2 regions of the Mesorhizobium sp. CO1-1-8 genome follow, and region 1 is predicted to be linked to the other one. Evidence: predicted binding sites of a transcription regulator. Region 1 holds the regulator's gene; the other holds the start of a gene.

Region 1 (9,319 bases):
CTGATGGTGGCGCTCGCCCGCGGCGACGACGGCTTGCTGAAGCTCCTGACACGCGGTCTCGAGGCTCGCGGTATCAAGGTCGTCGGCGCCCATCAGGTCGTGCCGGATCTTGTCGCTGTCGAGGGTGTGCTGACCAAGGCTGCGCCTCTGAAATCGGATCGACGTGACATCGAAGCCGCTTATGCGGCGGCGAAAGCCATCGGCGCGCTCGATATTGGTCAGGCAGCGATCGCTATTGGTGGTCGCGCCATCGCTCTGGAGGGCATCGAGGGGACTGATGGGCTGCTCCAGCGAACAAAGGAACTGCGCAGCCATGGCAGGCTTGCCGGCAGGACGCGTGGCGTCCTTGTCAAATGCGCGAAGCCTGGGCAGGAATTGCGAGCCGATCTGCCTTCGATAGGTCCGCAAACGGTCGAGGCAGCGCATTCTGCCGGACTGGTCGGCATTGCCGTCGAAGCCGGCCGCTCACTTGTTCTGGAAGGTCCTGTCGTCATTGCGCGCGCCGATGCGCTTGGCCTGTTCGTGATCGGTCTGCCTGCCATGGAGCGTGCGCATGGCCGGTGAAACCCCACTGAAGATCGCCATCGTCGCCGGAGAGGAATCCGGCGACCTGCTCGGCGCCGACGTTATCGGGGCGTTGAAGCGTGCAACCGGTCGCGATATCAGGCTTGTCGGCATTGGCGGGCGTCATTTGCAGGCGCTTGGACTGGTCCCGCTATTCGACGGAGCTGATATCGCGCTGATGGGGTTCAGCGCCATCCTGCGTGATCTGCCGCGTCTGATGCGGCGGATCAGCCAGACGGCAAGTGCTGTCGCGGCTGAAAAACCCGACTGTCTCATCACCATCGACAGCCCGGATTTTTCGCTACGTGTGGCCAGGAAGGTCCGCGCCACGGATCCGGCGATACCGATCATCCACTATGTCTGCCCAAGTGTCTGGGCGTGGCGACCGGGCAGGGCGGTGGCAATGAAGCCCTATGTTGATCATGTTCTCTGCATACTGCCTTTCGAAGTGAAGGAACTGAGCCGCCTGGGCGGCCCGCCCGGCACTTATGTGGGACATCGCCTTGCGCATGATCCAGGCGTGCTGGGTGCTGCCAAGGCGCAAAGCCTGCCGCGCGACCTGTCGGGGGATCGCGTCAAGACACTGCTTGTCCTGCCCGGCTCGCGGCGCAGCGAGGTGAGCAGGCTTATCGGTCCGTTCGGCGAGACAGTGTCGATCCTGCGTGCGCGCGGACACCGCTTGCGCCTGCTTCTGCCGACGGTGCCGCATGTCGCCGACGTGGTCAGGATCTCGGTCGCGCGCTGGGATGAAAAACCAGAGATCATCCTTGACCCCGAGCGCAAATGGCAGACCTTCGGCAAGGCGGATGCGGCGCTGATAGCATCGGGAACGGTGTCGCTGGAGTTGGCCCTGTCGGGCGTGCCGATGATCTCTTGCTACAGGCTTGATCCAGTCATGCGGATGGTCCAGGGGCTGGTCACGGTGTGGAGTGCTGCGTTGCCCAACCTGATTGCGGACCAGCCGCTCGTGCCGGAGCACTACAACCAATATGTGCGGCCGCGCTATCTGGCGCGACAGCTCGAGGCGCTGTTTTCAGACACCGCCTATCGCGCCTGGCAGAAGCAAGGCTTTGCCGAAATCACGCAGCGTATGGCGACCGACAAGCCTTCCGGTGAGACAGCGGCAGGCGTTGTGCTTCGTCACATAAAAAAAGCGCCCTGAGGGCGCCTTTTTCAGTCCAGACAGTCTCGATCACCGCTTGGCGATCGGCACGTAATCACGTTCCGGCGCACCGGTATAGAGCTGGCGCGGGCGGCCGATCTTCTGGCGCGGATCCTCGATCATCTCTTTCCACTGGGCGATCCAGCCGACGGTGCGGGCGACCGCGAACAGCACGGTGAACATGGTGGTGGGGAAGCCCAGCGCCTTCAGCGTAATGCCGGAATAGAAGTCGACGTTCGGGTAGAGCTTCTTCTCGATGAAATAGGAATCGGTCAGCGCGATCTTTTCCAGCTCCATGGCGATGTCGAGCAGCGGATCGTCCTTGATGCCGAGCTCGCCCAGAACCTCATGTGCCGTCTTCTGCATGATCTTGGCGCGCGGATCGTAGTTCTTGTAGACGCGATGGCCGAAGCCCATCAAGCGGAACGGGTCGTCCTTGTCCTTGGCGCGGGCGATGAATTCGGGGATGTGATCGACATGGCCGATCTCGCCAAGCATGTTGAGCGCCGCTTCATTGGCGCCGCCATGCGCGGGTCCCCACAGGCAGGCTATGCCGGCGGCGATGCACGCAAACGGGTTGGCGCCCGACGAGCCAGCGAGACGAACGGTCGAGGTCGAAGCATTCTGCTCGTGGTCGGCATGCAGGATGAAGATGCGCTCCATGGCGCGCGCCAGCACCGGGTTGATCTTGTATTCTTCGCACGGCACGGCAAAGCACATGTGCAGGAAGTTGGCGGCAAAGTTCAGCTCGTTCTTCGGGTAAATGAAGGGCTGGCCGATGTGGTATTTGTAGGCCATCGCCGCGATCGTCGGCATCTTGGCGATCAGCCGCATGGAGGCAACCATGCGCTGGTAGGGGTCGGAGATGTCGGTGGAGTCGTGGTAGAAGGCCGACAGCGCGCCGACCACGCCGCACATCACCGCCATCGGGTGCGCGTCGCGGCGGAAGCCGGTGAAAAAGCGCGACATCTGCTCATGCACCATGGTGTGGCGCGTCACGCGGTAATCGAAATCATCCTTCTGCGCCTTGGTCGGCAATTCACCATAGAGCAGGAGATAGCAGACCTCGAGGAAGTCGCCGTGTTCGGCCAACTGGTCGATCGGATAGCCGCGGTGCAACAGGATCCCGGCGTCTCCATCGATGAAGGTGATTTCGGATTCGCAGCTTGCCGTCGAGGTGAAGCCGGGATCGTAGGTGAAGGCGCCGGTGGTGGAGTAGAGCGAGGCGATGTCGATGACATCAGGTCCGACCGAACCGCTTCGCACCTTGAATTCATGGGTCTTGCCGGCGAATTCAAGCGTTGCCGTGGCCTCCTGGGTCTTGCCGCCCAAATCCAGTTTTTTCGCAGCTTCGGTCATTGCAAACTCCTTCTTGTTTCCTCATGCCGGCAAAGGCAAAATTCTGCAGAGCGACACGTCGAAAATCACCGCAATGCGCGTATTCGCCACCGCATTTCAGGAGGTGCGTGCCAGATTGGGCCAAGGCCTAATGTTGCACTGCGAAACCCGCCTTTCAATGCCAATCTTCTTGGGCCAGTTTGCTCCTAATCGATTTGATCTGAGATGCGCGCCAGGCTTTCGTCGCGGCCGAGCACAGCGAGCACATCGAACACGCCGGGCGAGGTGCTTTTGCCGGTCAAAGCGGCGCGCAAAGGCTGGGCCACCGCGCCGAGCTTATGGCTGCCGGCTGCTGCCACCTCGCGGATCGCCGACTCCGCCGATGCGGCGGTCCAGTCACTCGCAAGCCCGTTCAAAGCTTCGTGAGCACTGCGCAGGATCTTGCGGGCATCGTCGGTCAGCAGAAGGGCCGCCTTGTCGTCGATCGGCAGCGGTCGCGTGGCGAACAGGAAGGCTGCGCCATCGACGAGCTCGACCAGCGTCTTGGCGCGCTCCTTCAGGCCCGGAAGCGCTGCCAGCAACTGCGCCTTGGTGCTGTCGTTCAGGCGCGCTGCGATCGCCGGGCCACCTTCGAGATAGGGCAGGGTGGCGATGAAGATGTCGAACAGTTCGGCATCGCTCATGCGGCGCATATGCGCGCCGTTGATCGCCTCCAGCTTGGCGAAGTCGAAGCGCGCCGCGCCCTTGTTGACGTCGCCTATATCGAACCAGGAAATCATGTCCTTGATCGACATGATCTCGTCGTCGCCATGGCTCCAGCCAAGGCGCGCCAGATAGTTGAGCAGCGCCTCCGGAAGGTAGCCCATGGCGCGATAGGCCTCGACGCCAAGCGCGCCGTGCCGCTTCGACAGCTTGGCGCCATCGGCACCGTGGATCAGCGGGATATGCGACATGGACGGCACGTTCCAGCCCATGGCGTTGTAGATGACGGTCTGGCGGGCGGCATTGGTCAGATGATCATCGCCGCGAATGATGTGGGTGACGGCCATGTCATGATCGTCGACGACGACGGCATGCATGTAGGTCGGGTTACCGTCCGAACGCAGGATGATGAAGTCGTCGAGATCCTTGTTGGGAAAGCGCACCTCGCCCTGGACACGGTCATGGACGATGGTCTCGCCTTCGGTCGGCGCCTTGATACGGATGGCGCCCTTGGCGCCTGCGGGCGCCTCAGAGGGGTCGCGGTCACGCCAGCGGCCGTCGTAGCGGGGCGGCAACCCCTTGGCTCTGGCGGCCTCGCGCATGGCCTCCAGTTCGGCTGGCGTGGCATAGCAATAATAGGCCTTGCCCATGCGTACGAGTTCCTCGGCCACCTCGCGGTGGCGCGGCGCACGCTCGAACTGCGAGACCGGCTCGCCGTCCCAGCTCAGACCAAGCCAGGAAAGCCCGTCGAGGATGGCAGCCGTCGCGGCTTCATTGGAGCGTTCGCGGTCGGTGTCCTCGATGCGCAGCAGCATCGTGCCGCCGGTGTGCTTTGCATACAGCCAGTTGAACAGCGCCGTGCGCGCGCCGCCTATGTGCAAATAGCCGGTGGGCGAAGGGGCAAAACGGGTGACGACCTTGTCGGACATGGAACTCTCGGAAACCATCTGAAGCGGGGTGCGGTCGCGCGGACTTTCGCGCTTTGCGCGTTCATGTAGCATAGGGTGTCGAGGGCGCAAGGGGCAGACCCGATGGCTGGACGAGGCTGGGGCTCGGATCGGGGCGAGGACGCTGCCATTGGCGTCAGCGAACGGTCCCTGTTTGTGCCTCTGCCAGCCTCATTGCCGCCGCCGTCACCCCTGGTGCCGGATCCCGGCAAGGCGCCCTTGCAAACGGATGTCGCTGCCTCTGTTCCTGTTGCCGAAACCGGCAGGATCGTGCGCGTGCGCCGGCAGATCGGCCTGACATCACTGCCTCGCCTGCGCCACAGCGTGAACATGGCGGCGAGCTTGGAACTCGACCGGGGTGTAGCCTTCCTGCTGGTGCCGGTCTGCCTGGCGATCGGAGCGATTGGCTATTTTTCGCTGGCGGCGGAACCTGACTTTGCGAGACCTGTCGCGGTTGTCATTCTGACGGGGATCTGCGCGCTGGTCTCGCGTTCATGGCCAAAGACGCATCTGTGCGCCATGGCCACACTTTTGTGCGCGCTCGGCCTGCTCGCTGCAAAGGTCGAGACATGGCGGGCGGGAACGCAGATGCTCGGTTCGGAAATCTCGACGCAGGTGACCGGCCGCGTCGTTTCGCTCGACCGTATGGAGAGCGGCCGTATCCGGCTGACCATCGACGTGACCTCGACCGCCCGGCCGAAACTGCGCTATGCGCCGGAACGGGTGCGGCTTTCGGCACGCAAGATCCCGGCTGACGTGACCGCCGGCTCCCTCATCACTGGATATGCCAAGCTTTTGCCGCCGACCGGGCCGGTGCGACCGGACAGCTATGATTTCTCCTTCGACAGCTATTTTGCCGGCATCGGCGGAAGCGGGTTCTTTCTCGGCAATCCAAAGCTTGTCGTCAGCGATGATGGCGACATGCCGCTGTCAGCCCGAATATCCTCTAGCGTGGAAAATGCCCGTGAAGGCATCGCCGACCATATCAGGGCGAGCGTCGGCGGCGCCGAAGGCGAGATCGCCGCGGCGCTCATCGTCGGCGTGCGCGCCGGCATTCCCGATGACATCAATGAGGCGATGCGACGTACCGGCATCTACCACATCATCTCCATTTCGGGACTGCACATGGCGCTGGTCGCCGGCACCATCATGGGATTGCTGCGCGGCGCCTTCGCCTTGTTTCCCGACTTTTCCGCGCGTCGCCCGGTCAAGAAGTATGCCGCTGCCGCCGCACTGTTCTCGATCGCCGCCTATCTCATCATTTCTGGCGTCGTCGTTGCCGCCGAGCGCAGCTTTATCATGCTGGCGGTGATGCTGATTGCCGTGCTGTTCGATCGAGCAGCACTCACCATGCGCAATCTGGCGATCTCGGCGATCGCCGTCATCGTGGTGTCGCCGCACGAGGTTGTCGGCCCGAGCTTCCAGATGTCGTTCGCCGCGACCGCGGCGCTGGTCGGCGCCTATGCCGGCTGGTCGGATCACCGCGCGGGAAAAGCAAGACCGCCGCCGCCAAAGCGATCCATGCCCGGTTTCCTGACGCGAAAAGTCCTGCTGGCGGCAACCGGCCTTGCCATGACCTCGATCATCGCCGGAAGCGCCACGACGCTGTTTGCCATCTGGCATTTTCAGCGGGTGTCGCCGCTCAGCCTGTTCGCCAACCTGGCCATCATGCCGATCGTGTCACTGGTTGTCATGCCTTTCGCCGTGCTCAGCGCGCTGGCAATGCCATTCGGCGCTGATGGACCCTTTCTCTATGTGATGAGCAAGGGCCTGACGGCGATGATCGCCATGTCCGGATGGATTTCCGAGCGTTCGCCGGTCGATGGGGTCGGATTGATTTCGCAGCAGTCTGTCCTGCTGGTGGCGATTGCCCTGGTCATTGCGACGATGACGACGACATGGCTGCGGCTTGCGGCTCTTCCGTTCGCGATTGCCGGCCTGCTGACCGTCTCGGATACGCGCACGCCGGATGTGCTGATCTCGGAAGACGCCCGGCTGGTGGCGTTGCCGATCGGTGGCGGTGAGCTTGCCGTCAGCCGGGAACGGCCGAACGAATTCACCGTCGACAACTGGAAACGCGCGCTGACATCAGAAACCATCGTCGTTCCGGAGGTGTTCGACAACAGCGACGGGCAATTCGACGTCGCGGATGCCGTTGAGCTACCGCCGGGATCGCCGTTCTATTGCTCCTCAGGCGTTTGCGTGGCCAGGCACATGTCCGGTGCAATCATTGCCTATGTCGAGGACCGCAAGGACACCTGGAAAGCCTGCGGCTTCGCCGAGTTGATCGTCATCAATGACGCCACCGCCTATGACGCCTGTCACAACCCGCTGGTTCTCGTCATCACCAAGCGGCAACTGGCTCGCAAAGGAAGCGCCGCGATCTTCTTCGATCGCCAATCGGCGACCACGCCGGCGACGATCAGCTTCGCGGTGGACAGCCCATATCGGCCCTGGCACACGCAACGCAAATACTCTCGCGAGGCGCGGGGGCTGGCACCCTTCAAGAAACCCGAGAAGCCAGTGGCCAACCCGCAGCCGCCTCAGTAGCGGCGGATCAGGCCAACGAGCTTGCCTTGCACCTTGACCCTGTCCGGGCCGAAAATACGGGTTTCATAGGCCGGGTTGGCGGCTTCGAGCGCAATCGAGGCGCCCTTGCGGCGGAACCGCTTCAGCGTCGCTTCCTCTTCATCGACCAGCGCCACGATGATCTCACCGGGGCTTGCCGTGTCGGCATTGCGGATGATGACGGTATCGCCGTCGAAGATGCCGGCGTCGATCATCGAGTCGCCCTTAACCTCCAGCGCATAGTGCGCGCCGCCCATGATCATGTCCGGCGGCACCGAGATCGAATGCGTCTGATGCTGGATGGCATCGATCGGCACGCCGGCGGCGATGCGGCCCATCACCGGTATCGACACGGCGGAGACCGCATCGTCGTCATTGCCAGGCGAGGGCATCCGCGAAGGCGCCGGCTTGATCTGCCGGCCAAGAGCACCACCCTGACCGAGACTGCCCTGGATGACGCTTGGCGAGAACTTCTTTGCCGCGTTGAGGCCGGGCGCGATCGAGTCCGGCAACCGCAGCACTTCCAGCGCGCGTGCCCGATTGGGCAGCCGGCGAATGAAGCCGCGCTCCTCGAGCGCCGTGATCAGCCGATGGATCCCGGATTTGGAGGCAAGGTCGAGTGCCTCCTTCATCTCGTCGAAGGAGGGCGGAATGCCGCTCTCTTTCAGGCGTTCATGGATGAACATCAGCAGTTCATGTTGCTTGCGTGTCAGCATGGCGGCCCCCAGATTACCTGAAACCAGAATCGAAAAACAAACCCAGAACAAACACTATCTGTTCCAGTAGTGTTCTGCAACCGTTTAAAGTTTAATGAATTTGTTAAGGCCGCTGAAATTATTTGGCGGTTGCCAGCGGGTCGCGATCGATGGGCGCCAACCACGGCGATGCGTTGCTCATATTGAAATTATTATGGTTAATGACCTGTGGCTTATCCTCTAGCAAGGCTTGGCATTACCTGTCGATCGACATCGACAAGGGACGATAGCGACCTTCGGGGCACTCGTTTGCCGTGAACGAAACGGAGCCAAAACGCCAACTTCGGCTGGCATTTGCGGCTGGAAATTCAGTTCTCCGTCATCTGCCAGGCAGAGAGGGCAGCGACGGCGGATCGCCGGGATCGGTGCGTCAGGTAACGGCCTCCTTGACGGCGAAACGCTGGTCCTTCCATGCGCCCGTACGCAGAATGTCTTCCAGCACCTCAACCGCCAGCCACACATCCTTGTAGCCGACATAGAGGGGCGTGAAGCCGAAACGGATGGTTGATGGGGCGCGGAAGTCACCGATCACCCCGCGCTCGATCAGCGCCCGCATGATTTGATAGCCATGATCGTGAAGGAATGACACCTGGCTGCCGCGCCTGGTCGCGTCGCGGGTGGTCTCCAGCGTGAGACCGTAGGCGCCGCACTTGGCTTCGACGAGCTGGATGAACAGTTCGGTCAGCGCGACACTCTTCTTTCGCAGTTCCGCCATGTCGACGTCGTTCCAGATGGCAAGCGCACCTTTGAGCGCCCGCATCGACAGGACCGGCTGCGTGCCGCACAGAAAGCGGCGGATGCCTGTGCCGGCGACATAACCCCGTTCGAAGGCAAAGGGCCGCGCATGGCCCCACCAGCCGCTAAGTGGCTGGGTGATATCGCCGTGGTGGCGCTGCGCGGCATAGATGAAAGCCGGCGCTCCCGGACCGCCGTTGAGGTACTTGTAGGTGCAGCCGATGGCGAAATCGGCATTTGCGTGATCGAGCTCGACGGGCAGGGCGCCGGCGGTGTGGCAAAGATCCCAGACGATCAGCGCTCCGGCCGCATGAGCTTTGCGCGTCAGCGCCGCCATGTCGCGCAGTTCACCCGATTTGTAGTTGACGTGGTTGACCAGCACCACCGCGACGTTTTCGTCGATCAGCTCTTCGATGGTCGGCGCGTCGATACCCGCGAGGCGCAGCAGGACGCCATCCCGGGTCGAGGCCACGCCTTCGGCGATGTAAAGGTCTGTGGGAAAACTGTCACCCTCGGCGACGATGGCCAACCGGCCGGGCCGCATCTCC
Region 2 (9,319 bases), on a different contig from region 1:
GCGGCACGGCGTTCCAGCAACGCGTCTGGCAGGCCTTGCGCGACATCCCCGCCGGCCGCACGGTTTCCTATGCCGAGATCGCGCAGCGCATCGGCACACCGAAGGCGACCCGTGCCATCGCCGCCGCCTGCGCCGCCAACAATCTTGCGATCGCCATTCCCTGCCACCGCGTGATCCGCAGGGATGGCGCCCTGTCCGGCTACGCCTGGGGCGCTGAGCGCAAACGCGCGCTGCTGGAGCGTGAGGCCGGCGAATCCGACAGCGCTTACCGATCCGCGCGGAGATGACGGCCAAGCATGCGCGCGATGGCAAGATCTCATGACAGCGTCACCGAGGGGACAGCCCGCAACGCCGTCAGCAAACGCGCCCTAGAGGCGAAGTCCCAGGTCATGGCCGCCATCGGCGAGCTTGTCGATGACGGTAAGGCTGAGTGGAACCACACCGCAACCGGCGACATCGAGCTGCGCCTGCTGAGCGGTGAGGTGTTCGTGCTTGGCGAGGTGTCGGTCACGCGTGTGGCATGAGCATGCTTGGCTGAAGTGCGAATGATCAAAATCAGCGCTCTACAAGCAGATTCGAATTTGAAAGCAAGCATCGGAGTGAGCACCGAACGGCGCGCAGCTAGGGTTCAGGTACAGACAAAGGAGTAAACGCAATGAACCTCATGCAAACCCAAATGGCGCCACCGGCGAGCGTCCACAACGCCCTCGACACCATCGCCTACGCCATCGGCGAATCTGCCATCGGCGACATCCTGGCGGCGCGCAGCGATATCGGCGTCTGTGCCATCCTGATCGGCTCGGATGCCGACACACTGAAGCAAGATCTCGCCAACCGCTTCCCGGGCAAGGTACTGGTCGAAGACGAGTCTACCTTGCGCGACGATCTCGCGGCAATCGCGCGCTTCATCGAAACGCCGGCCGCCGGCCTCGACCTGTCGCTCGACATGCGCCACGGCACGCCATTCCAGCAACAGGTTTGGGAGATGCTGCGCACCATCCCCTGCGGCGCCACCATCACCTACACCACACTGGCTCGGCGGTTCGGCCAGCCGAACGGCGCCCGCGCCGTGGCGACCGCCTGTGCCGCCAATGCGATTGCGCTGGGCATTCCCTGCCACCGTGTTGTCCACGCCGACGGCACGCTGTCGGGCTACCGCTGGGGCGTCGAGCGCAAGCGCGCTCTGATCGACAAGGAGGCTACGATATGAATGCCCATGCCAAGGTTGCCGCATCGGCGGTTGAAGCTGCTCGGACGCGTGTTGCCGATTACGACTGGCCCGCCCTTGCCGCCGAACTCGACGGCTTCGGATGCGCGGTGATCGAGAAATTGCTCTCGCCCGAAGAATGCCGGCAGATCGCCGGCCTCTATCCCAGGGAAGAGCATTTCCGCAGCCACATCCATATGGCCAGGCATGGCTTCGGCAAGGGCGAGTACCGCTATTTCCGCTATCCCTTGCCCGACCTGCTCGGCGGCCTGCGCAGCGCGCTCTATCCCAGGCTGGCCGAGGTCGCCAATCGGTGGAACGAGCGCATGGGGCAGGCCATGCGCTACCCCGCGACGCATGCCGCGTTTCTCGATCAGTGTCATGCCGCCGGCCAGACGCGGCCGACGCCGCTGCTGCTGCAATATGTGCCTGGCGACTTCAACTGCCTGCACCAGGATCTCTATGGCGACCTCGCCTTTCCGCTGCAGGTGGCGATCCTGCTCTCCGAACCGGGCCAGGATTTCAGCGGCGGTGAGTTCGCGCTGACCGAGCAGCGCCCACGCATGCAGAGCCGGGTCGAAGTGGTGTCGCTGCGCCAGGGCGACGCCGTTGTCTTCGCCGTTCACAACCGGCCGGTGCAGGGCACCAAAGGCAATTACCGCGTCAATCTGCGCCACGGCGTCAGCCGGTTGCGCTCAGGCATGCGCCACACGGTCGGCATCATTTTTCACGATGCGAAGTGAGCAGGGAGAAGATGGAGGTGCCCCCTCACCCCGCCGGCGCATAGCGGCTGACCACCATGCCGCAGGCATAGGCCTTCGAGCCGAGCAGCCGCAGGTTCCTGAAACCACCCTGATCGAAAATCCGGCGGCCCGCACCCAGCACCGCCGGATTGATGAAAAGCTGGAACTCGTCGACCAGCCCGGCCGCGATCAGCGCCGACGCGAAACCGGCGCCGCCGAACACGGCCATGTCGCCGCCGCCCTCGCCCGCTTTCAGCGCATTGACTTCGCGCGGCAGGTCACCACTGGCCACACTGGTGCGCTCCCAAGCCGGCTCCGAGGGCGATTGCTTGAGCTTGTTGCTGAGCACCACCTTGCGGGCGTCGACGATGCGCTGTGCAAAGGCGTAGAACGGATCGCGCGGAAACTTCCTCGCCGCATTGCCCCAATGGGTGAGATAGCCCTCCTGCGCCATCTTGCGGCTGAGCAGGATGGTATCGACGCCTGCGAAGACAGCGTTGAAGTCCTGCTTCAGCGCATCGTCCCAGGCGCTGTCGTCACCCCACTCCCAGAGTTGCCAGGGATGGTCCTCGGTGGCGCCGACAAAGCCGTCGATCGACATCTGCATCTGAAGGACCAGCTTTTTCACCGTCATTCTCCTCACGGTCATCGCAAACAGTTTACATTTGGAACCGTTGACGCAAGGCCAAAACGATGTCAATAGTAAAGTGATTTAAAAATGGAACCATAGATGTCGACGCGCGAAAAGTCCGGCTGCCCGATCAACCTGTCGCTTGAACTCATCGGCGACCGCTGGACGCTGCTCATCATCCGCGACATGGTCTTCGCCGGGAAAAAGCACTTTCGCGAGTTCCTGCAATCCGACGAAGGCGTCTCCTCGCGCACGTTGGCCGAGCGACTGCAAACGCTTCAGGAGGAAGGCATCCTCACCAGAAGCGACGACCCGACGCATGGCCTGAGAACGGTCTACCGGCTGACCGAAGCAGGCATCGACCTCTTGCCGGTGCTGGCGACGCTCGGCGCCTGGGGCAGCAAGCACCGCAAGGCCGACGACAAGCTGGCCAGGATTGCCGACGAGTTGGCTGCAGGCGGCGAAGCGGCGCTGGAAAAGATGAAAGCGGCGCTGCGAGCGGAGCATATTGTCTAGGCGGTTGCGTTCAGGCCGAACCGGCATGGCTGCCGCACAAATCGCCCTTCGCTTGACAACGATCCGTCTTTGTTCTTTATTTGTTCCATCTATCAGCAACTGCGGATGTGCGGTCGATGGAAACGACAGCCACCATCCTGCATGCCGATCTCGACGCTTTCTACGCCTCGGTCGAGCAGTTGCTCGATCCGTCGCTGCGCGGCAAGCCGATCGCGGTGGGCGGCGGCGTCGTGCTCGCCGCTTCCTATGAGGCGCGCGCCTTCGGCGTGCGCGGCGGCATGCCAGGGCGCACGGCGCGCGAACTCTGCCCGCATTTGATCTTCGTCGGCGGCAATTTCAGCCATTACCAGCGGCTGGGCGATGCGGCGATCAAGGTGCTCGACGATTTTACGCCTGTGGTCGAGCGCATTTCCATCGACGAGGCGTTTGCCGACGTCGCCGGCTGCACGCATCTGTTCGGCTCCCCACAAGAGATCGCAACAACCATCCGCCGCCGCGTGCGGGGCGAACTCGGCCTGCCGATCTCGATCGGCGTGGCGCGCACCAAGCACCTGGCCAAGATCGCCTCGCAGGTCGCCAAGCCCGACGGGCTGGTGGTCGTCGAACCCGGCACCGAGCTCGCCTTCCTGCATGATCTGCCGGTCGGACTGATGTGGGGCGTTGAACCGGCCACCAGGGCGCGGCTGGCCGAGATCGGCGTCGAGACCATCGGTCAGCTTGCCAGGACGCATAGCGGCGCGCTGACGCGGCTGCTCGGTCCCGCCGCAGGCGAAAAGCTCGCCGCGCTGTCATGGAACCGCGACCCGCGCAAACTGGAGACCAAGCGCCGCGCGCATTCGGCCGGCGCCCAATCGGCGCTTGGCCAAAAACCCGCCGTGGCACGGGTTATCGTACCCACTCTGCTGCATCTGGCCGACCGCGTCGCCAGCCGGCTGCGCGCCAAGGCAAAGCCCGGCCGCACGGTGACGATACGCGTGCGCTTTGCCGATCTCCGCGCCGTCACCCGTTCGATCACGCTTGACCAGCCGATCTCGGCGACAACGATGCTGGCCGAGATCGCCGGCGATCTGGTGCGCGGCGTGCTCGCCGACAATCCACAGGAGAGAACGATCTCGCTGCTGGCGATCTCGGTGTCGCATCTCGAGGAAAGCTTCGAGCTGCAGCTCGACCTGCCGCTCGGCCTCGCCGACGAGAAGCGCCGCCCCGGCACCAGGAAAGGCCTGGCACGCTTCGACGCCGACCGCGCCATCGACAAGATCCGCGAGCGCTTCGGCAAACAGGCCGTCGGCTACGGCACGGTGGCGCTGGAGGCGGCGCGCTCGGTTCCCGACGAATTCAGGGAGTTGGCGCAGAAGGAGCTGTGAGCGTACGCGGCAATGATTCAGTTTGGCCGCAGAACGCTGAATCCATTTGATCCGACTGGAAAAACTCACTCCCTGATCGCCTTGCCCGCCTGCTGCAGCAACTCGAACGCGGAGAAGCGCTTGGCGTGCCAGTCGGCCAGCGCGTCATTGGGGTGATAGACCTCGCCGAGTTCCGACATGCCAGCCATCGCCGTGACCAAGTCCTTGTAGGTTCCGGCGGCGACCGCGCCCAGCATAGCCGAGCCGAGCAGCACCGGCTCGGGCGAGGTCGAGGCCACCACCACCATGCCGGTCGTGTCCGCAAGCAACTGGCGCACCAGCGGGCTTTGCCCGGCGCCGCCGCTGACCACGATGGTGTCGACGGGAATGCCCTTGTCGTGCTCGGCCCGCACGATCTGGCGCGCGCCATAGCCCAGCCCGCAAACCCCGGCGACATAGAGCCCGACCAGGCTGTCGAGGCCGGTGTCGAGATCAAGCCCGGCAATCAGCGCGCGTGCATCCGGATCGGCGAAAGGCGCACGGTTGCCGAGAAATTCGGGCACGACATGGATGCCGCCGACCAGCGCCGGCGTCGCTGCGGCCCCATTTCGGCTTTGCGCCTGCAACGAGAGCCAGGCGCTGAGGCTGAGCCCCTCGGCTTGCGCCTTGGCGGTCGCTTCGCCAGCCGCGGGGTGCATGCGCACCAGATGGTCGATGGCCGCTCCAGCCGCCGATTGGCCGCCCTCGTTCAGCCACAGGCCCGGCACCATGGCCGAGAAATACGGACCCCAGACGCCGTCAACGAAGGCCGGCGCCGCGGTCGACGACATGGTGCAGGCCGAGGTGCCAAAAACATAGGCCATGCGCGACAGCACGCTGCCGAACTCGCCGCGCGCGCCGACCGTGCCGACGCCACCGGCATGCGCGTCGATCAGCCCGGCCGCCACCGCTGTACCGGGTCTGAGACCAAGATCCATTGCTGCCTGTGCGGTCAGTCCGCCGCCGAGTGCGGCACCGGCCGGCACGATCTCGGTGCCGATGCGCGCGAATGCCTCATCGGCCAGCGCGCCGAGCCCGATCGTGCGGAAATAGGCTTCATCCCAGCGACTTTCATGCGCCAGATAGGTCCATTTGCAGGTCACCGTGCAGACCGAGCGGGCAAGGCTGCCGGTCGCCCGCCAGGTGAGGAAATCGGCGAGGTCCATGAATTGCCAGGCGGCATCGAAAGTGGCGGGCAGGTTTTCCGCCAGCCACAGGAGTTTCGGTGTTTCCATCTCCGGCGAGATAACGCCGCCGACATAGTTCAGCACCGCCTCGCCGCTGCGGTTGATGCGGCGCGTCTGCTCGACCGCGCGATGATCCATCCAGACGATGATGTTGCGTTCGGGATTTCCGGACGGACCAACGGCCAAGGGCACACCGCCCTCGCCCAGCACCACCAGCGAACAGGTGGCGTCGAAACCGATGCCGGCGATCGCCTCGGGCGTAACACCCGATTGGGCGACCGCTTCGCGTGTGGCCGCGCAAACCGCCCGCCAGATGTCATTGCTCGACTGCTCGACAATGTCGCCGGCCTCGCGCCAGACCTCGATGTCCCGCTTGGCCGAGGCGAGCAGGTTTCCAGTGTGGTCGAACACCCCGGCCCGCGCGCTGCCGGTGCCGACGTCGATGCCGAGAGTGTGGGGCATGGGGAAACCTTCGGTTTAGCGAATAGCGAATAGCGAGCGAATAGGTAAATCGTTGGATTCTTCCCTATTCGCTACTCCCTATTTCCTATTCGCTTAGAGATCATTGCTCTGCGGCAAAATCACCAGATCGCGGATCGTCACGTTGCGCGGGCGGGTCAGCATGAACATCACCGCTTCGGCTACTTCGCGCGGCTGCATCAGGCCGCCGGCGGCGAGTTCTTCCTCGAGCTTGGCCTTCGGCCAGTCGTCGACCAGTGCCGTCACCACCGGGCCGGGCGCCACGGCACCGACGCGCAGGCCGTGCTTGGCGACCTGCCGGCGCACCGTGTGGACGAAGGCCTGCACGGCGTGCTTGGAGGCCGTGTAGATCGGCTCCCACACCACCGGAACCAGTCCGGCGATCGAACTGGTGACGATGATATCGCCCGTCTTGCGCTCGATCATGTGCGGCAGCACCGCCTGGATCGAGCGGAAGCAGGCGTTGATATTGAGGTTGAGCATTCGGTCCCAGACGTCGGGATCGCCGTCCGCCACCACGCCGCCGACATAGGCGCCGGCATTGGCATGGAAGATGTCGAGCTGGCTGGCCTTCTCCAGAATCTGCGGCATCATGGTGGCGACGCTGGCCGGCTGCATCAGGTCGATGACCAGCGGGATCGCCTTCGAACCGAGCTCGGCGCACAGTTTGTTCAGCGTCGCCTCGGCGCGGTCGACCAGCACCACAGTGGCGCCGGCCGCCAGCATATGCCTGGCGCATTCGAGGCCGATGCCTGATGCCGCGCCGGTGACGGCGGCAACTTTTCCGGACAGTTCTTGGCTCATGTCTTGCTTCCTGTTGATGGGTTCAAGCCCGGCCATGCGAGACACGCGAGCGGCGTGCCAGCGAGTCGACGATGACCGCGATGGCAAGCACGGCGCCGGTGATCATGTACCGAAGCGACGAGGACAGATCGAGCAGCGTCAAGCCGCTGGCGATCGACTGGATGACGATGATGCCGAGCAGTGCCGAATACGCGCTGCCGCGGCCGCCGAACAGGCTGGTGCCGCCGATGACCGCCGCCGCGATGGCATTGAGGTTGACGTCCCCGGTGCCGGCCTGCTGGCTGGCCGAGGCAAGGCGGGCCGCCGACAGCACGCCGCCGAAGGCGGCCAGCATCGAACACAGCACGAAGGCGCTGGAATAGATCAGCCGCACATTGATGCCGGCGCGCCGCGCCGCCTCACGGTTGCCGCCGACCGCCGACATCGAGCGGCCCCATTTGGTCCGCGTCAGCGCGTAATGCATTGATATGACCAGGCCGACGAACAGGCCGAACATCCACGGAATGCCGCGCGCCTGATTGAGATAGAAGACGATGAGTTCGAGGATGACCGTGATGACGATCGCCCGCGTGATGAGCCCGCCGGTCGACGGCGCCGACAGATTGGCGGCGCGGCGTCGCGCAACGGTGCGCAGGCCGGTGACAGCATGACAATGCCGGGCACGGCCGCCAGAGCGAACGAGACGATTTTCGGCATCATCAGCAACTGGCCGAAATTCACCAGGTTCGAGCCATAGGGCAGATTGATCGAGCCGGTCGAGCCGAGGATGTAGAGCTGCAGGCCGAGCACCGCCAGCAGGCCGGCCAGCGTCGAGACGAAGCTCGGCATGCCGAGCCGGTTGAACAGCAGCGCGTAGAGCGCGCCGATGAAGCCGCCGACGGCGACAGCGGCCAGAATGGCGAGCGCCACCGGCCAGCCCTGGTTGACCCACAATGTGCCGACCATCGCCGAGGCAAAGCCGCTGATCGAACCGACCGACAGGTCGATTTCGCCGACCATCAAAACGCAGACGATGCCGAGCGCAATGACGCCGACGGTGGAGCAATCGAACAGCAGATTGACCAGATTGCTGCTCGACAGGAAGATCGGGTTGATGCTGGCAAACACCGTCCAGATAATGACCAGCCCGACGATGACCGGCAGCGAGCCGAGATCGCCGGAGCGGACCCGGTCGAAGAACCTGCGGATGGCGCCGCCGATCCCGGCCTCATGCTTGACGCGCACATCGGCGCGGTCGAGCTGCGGCGGCACGGAGGCGGCCTGTTCGGCTTCGCGGCTCATGGGCGTGGCTCCTGGGGTTGATCTTGCCGGGCAGTTTGAGCCTGCCTGCGCTCTGCGCGCCGCGACACCGAATTGTTCGATGCGCCGGTGATGGCGCTGACCAGTTCCTGGTTCGAGGCATCGGGGGTGAAGATGCCGTTGTTGCGGCCAAGCCGCAGCACGACGATGCGGTCGGCGACGGCGCGCACGTCTTCCATGTTGTGGCTGATGATGACGACGCCGAGGCCGCGGTCGCGCACGCGCTCGATCAAATTGAGGACTTCCGCTGTCTGCGCCACGCCGAGCGCCGCCGTCGGCTCGTCGAGCAGGATCAGCTTGGGTTCGAGCAGCAGCGAACGGGCGATCGCCACCGTCTGGCGCTGGCCGCCCGACAGTGACGCGACCACTTCGCGCACGCTTGGGATGCGCGCCGAAAGCTCGTTGAGCAACGTCCAGGCGCGCACCTCCATCGCCACCTCGTCCAGGCGCAGCGGGCTGAGCTCACGGCCGAGGAAGATGTTGGCGACGATGTCGAGGTTTTCGCACAGCGCCAGATCCTGGAACACGGTGGCGATGCCAAGCGTCAGCGCCGCACTCGGATCGGCAAGCGTCACTTGCTTGCCGCGATAGCTGATGATGCCTGAACTCGGCTGATGCACGCCGGCCAGGATCTTGACCAGCGTCGACTTGCCGGCGCCATTGTCGCCCACCAGCGCCACCACCTCGCCGGCATGGACATCGAGATCGATGTCGGTAAGCGCCGAGACGGCGCCGAAATTTTTGGAAACACCACGCAGGCTGAGCACCAGCTCGCCTGCCGGAACCGGTTCGTCCGGGGTATCGATCATGCCTGGAACACCTTTCAAAAGAACCGGTTCAAGAAATCGGATGAGCGCTGCCAGGCCACCACGGGTGGCCAGGCAGCGGAGCGGGCAAGGGTCGCGGTCAGTTCCCGATGCCCAGCTTCTTGCAGCCTTCCGCGTAACGATCGACACAGAGCTCGGCCGCGGTGTTGATCTTCTTGTCGATGATCTCGGCCTTCAAGTTTTCCTGCGTCACCACGGCTGGCGTGAACAACTGCGAGGGCGTGTCGTACAGCGTCATCTCGG

What was found. The regulator LexA, encoded in region 1, represses DNA repair genes until DNA is damaged. The targets are predictions, from matches to a motif close to TGTTCNNNNTGTGTTCNG.
Region 2: dinB (DNA polymerase IV) is a predicted target of LexA. The motif match lies at 3,168-3,185, and genes of this name have one in related genera.

What each region holds. Positions count from the first base shown of each region.
Region 1 covers NZ_JAIUGZ010000010.1:168,754-178,072, forward strand. Annotated here, with positions in the region: gene LB558_RS20610 (LpxI family protein) at 1-564, shown strand, start outside; gene lpxB (lipid-A-disaccharide synthase) at 554-1,726, shown strand; gene gltA (citrate synthase) at 1,757-3,085, opposite strand; gene gltX (glutamate--tRNA ligase) at 3,271-4,695, opposite strand; gene LB558_RS20630 (ComEC/Rec2 family competence protein) at 4,798-7,263, shown strand; gene lexA (transcriptional repressor LexA) at 7,257-7,997, opposite strand; gene kynU (kynureninase) at 8,407-9,319, opposite strand, start outside.
Region 2 covers NZ_JAIUGZ010000012.1:95,946-105,264, forward strand. Annotated here, with positions in the region: gene ada (bifunctional DNA-binding transcriptional regulator/O6-methylguanine-DNA methyltransferase Ada) at 1-287, shown strand, start outside; gene LB558_RS22720 (hypothetical protein) at 306-524, shown strand; gene LB558_RS22725 (methylated-DNA--[protein]-cysteine S-methyltransferase) at 656-1,210, shown strand; gene LB558_RS22730 (2OG-Fe(II) oxygenase) at 1,207-1,950, shown strand; gene LB558_RS22735 (dihydrofolate reductase family protein) at 1,976-2,578, opposite strand; gene LB558_RS22740 (winged helix-turn-helix transcriptional regulator) at 2,681-3,097, shown strand; gene dinB (DNA polymerase IV) at 3,214-4,461, shown strand; gene LB558_RS22750 (FGGY-family carbohydrate kinase) at 4,527-6,128, opposite strand; gene LB558_RS22755 (SDR family oxidoreductase) at 6,222-6,950, opposite strand; partial or broken gene LB558_RS22760 (sugar ABC transporter permease) at 6,973-8,231, opposite strand; gene LB558_RS22765 (ATP-binding cassette domain-containing protein) at 8,228-9,058, opposite strand; gene LB558_RS22770 (sugar ABC transporter substrate-binding protein) at 9,156-9,319, opposite strand, start outside.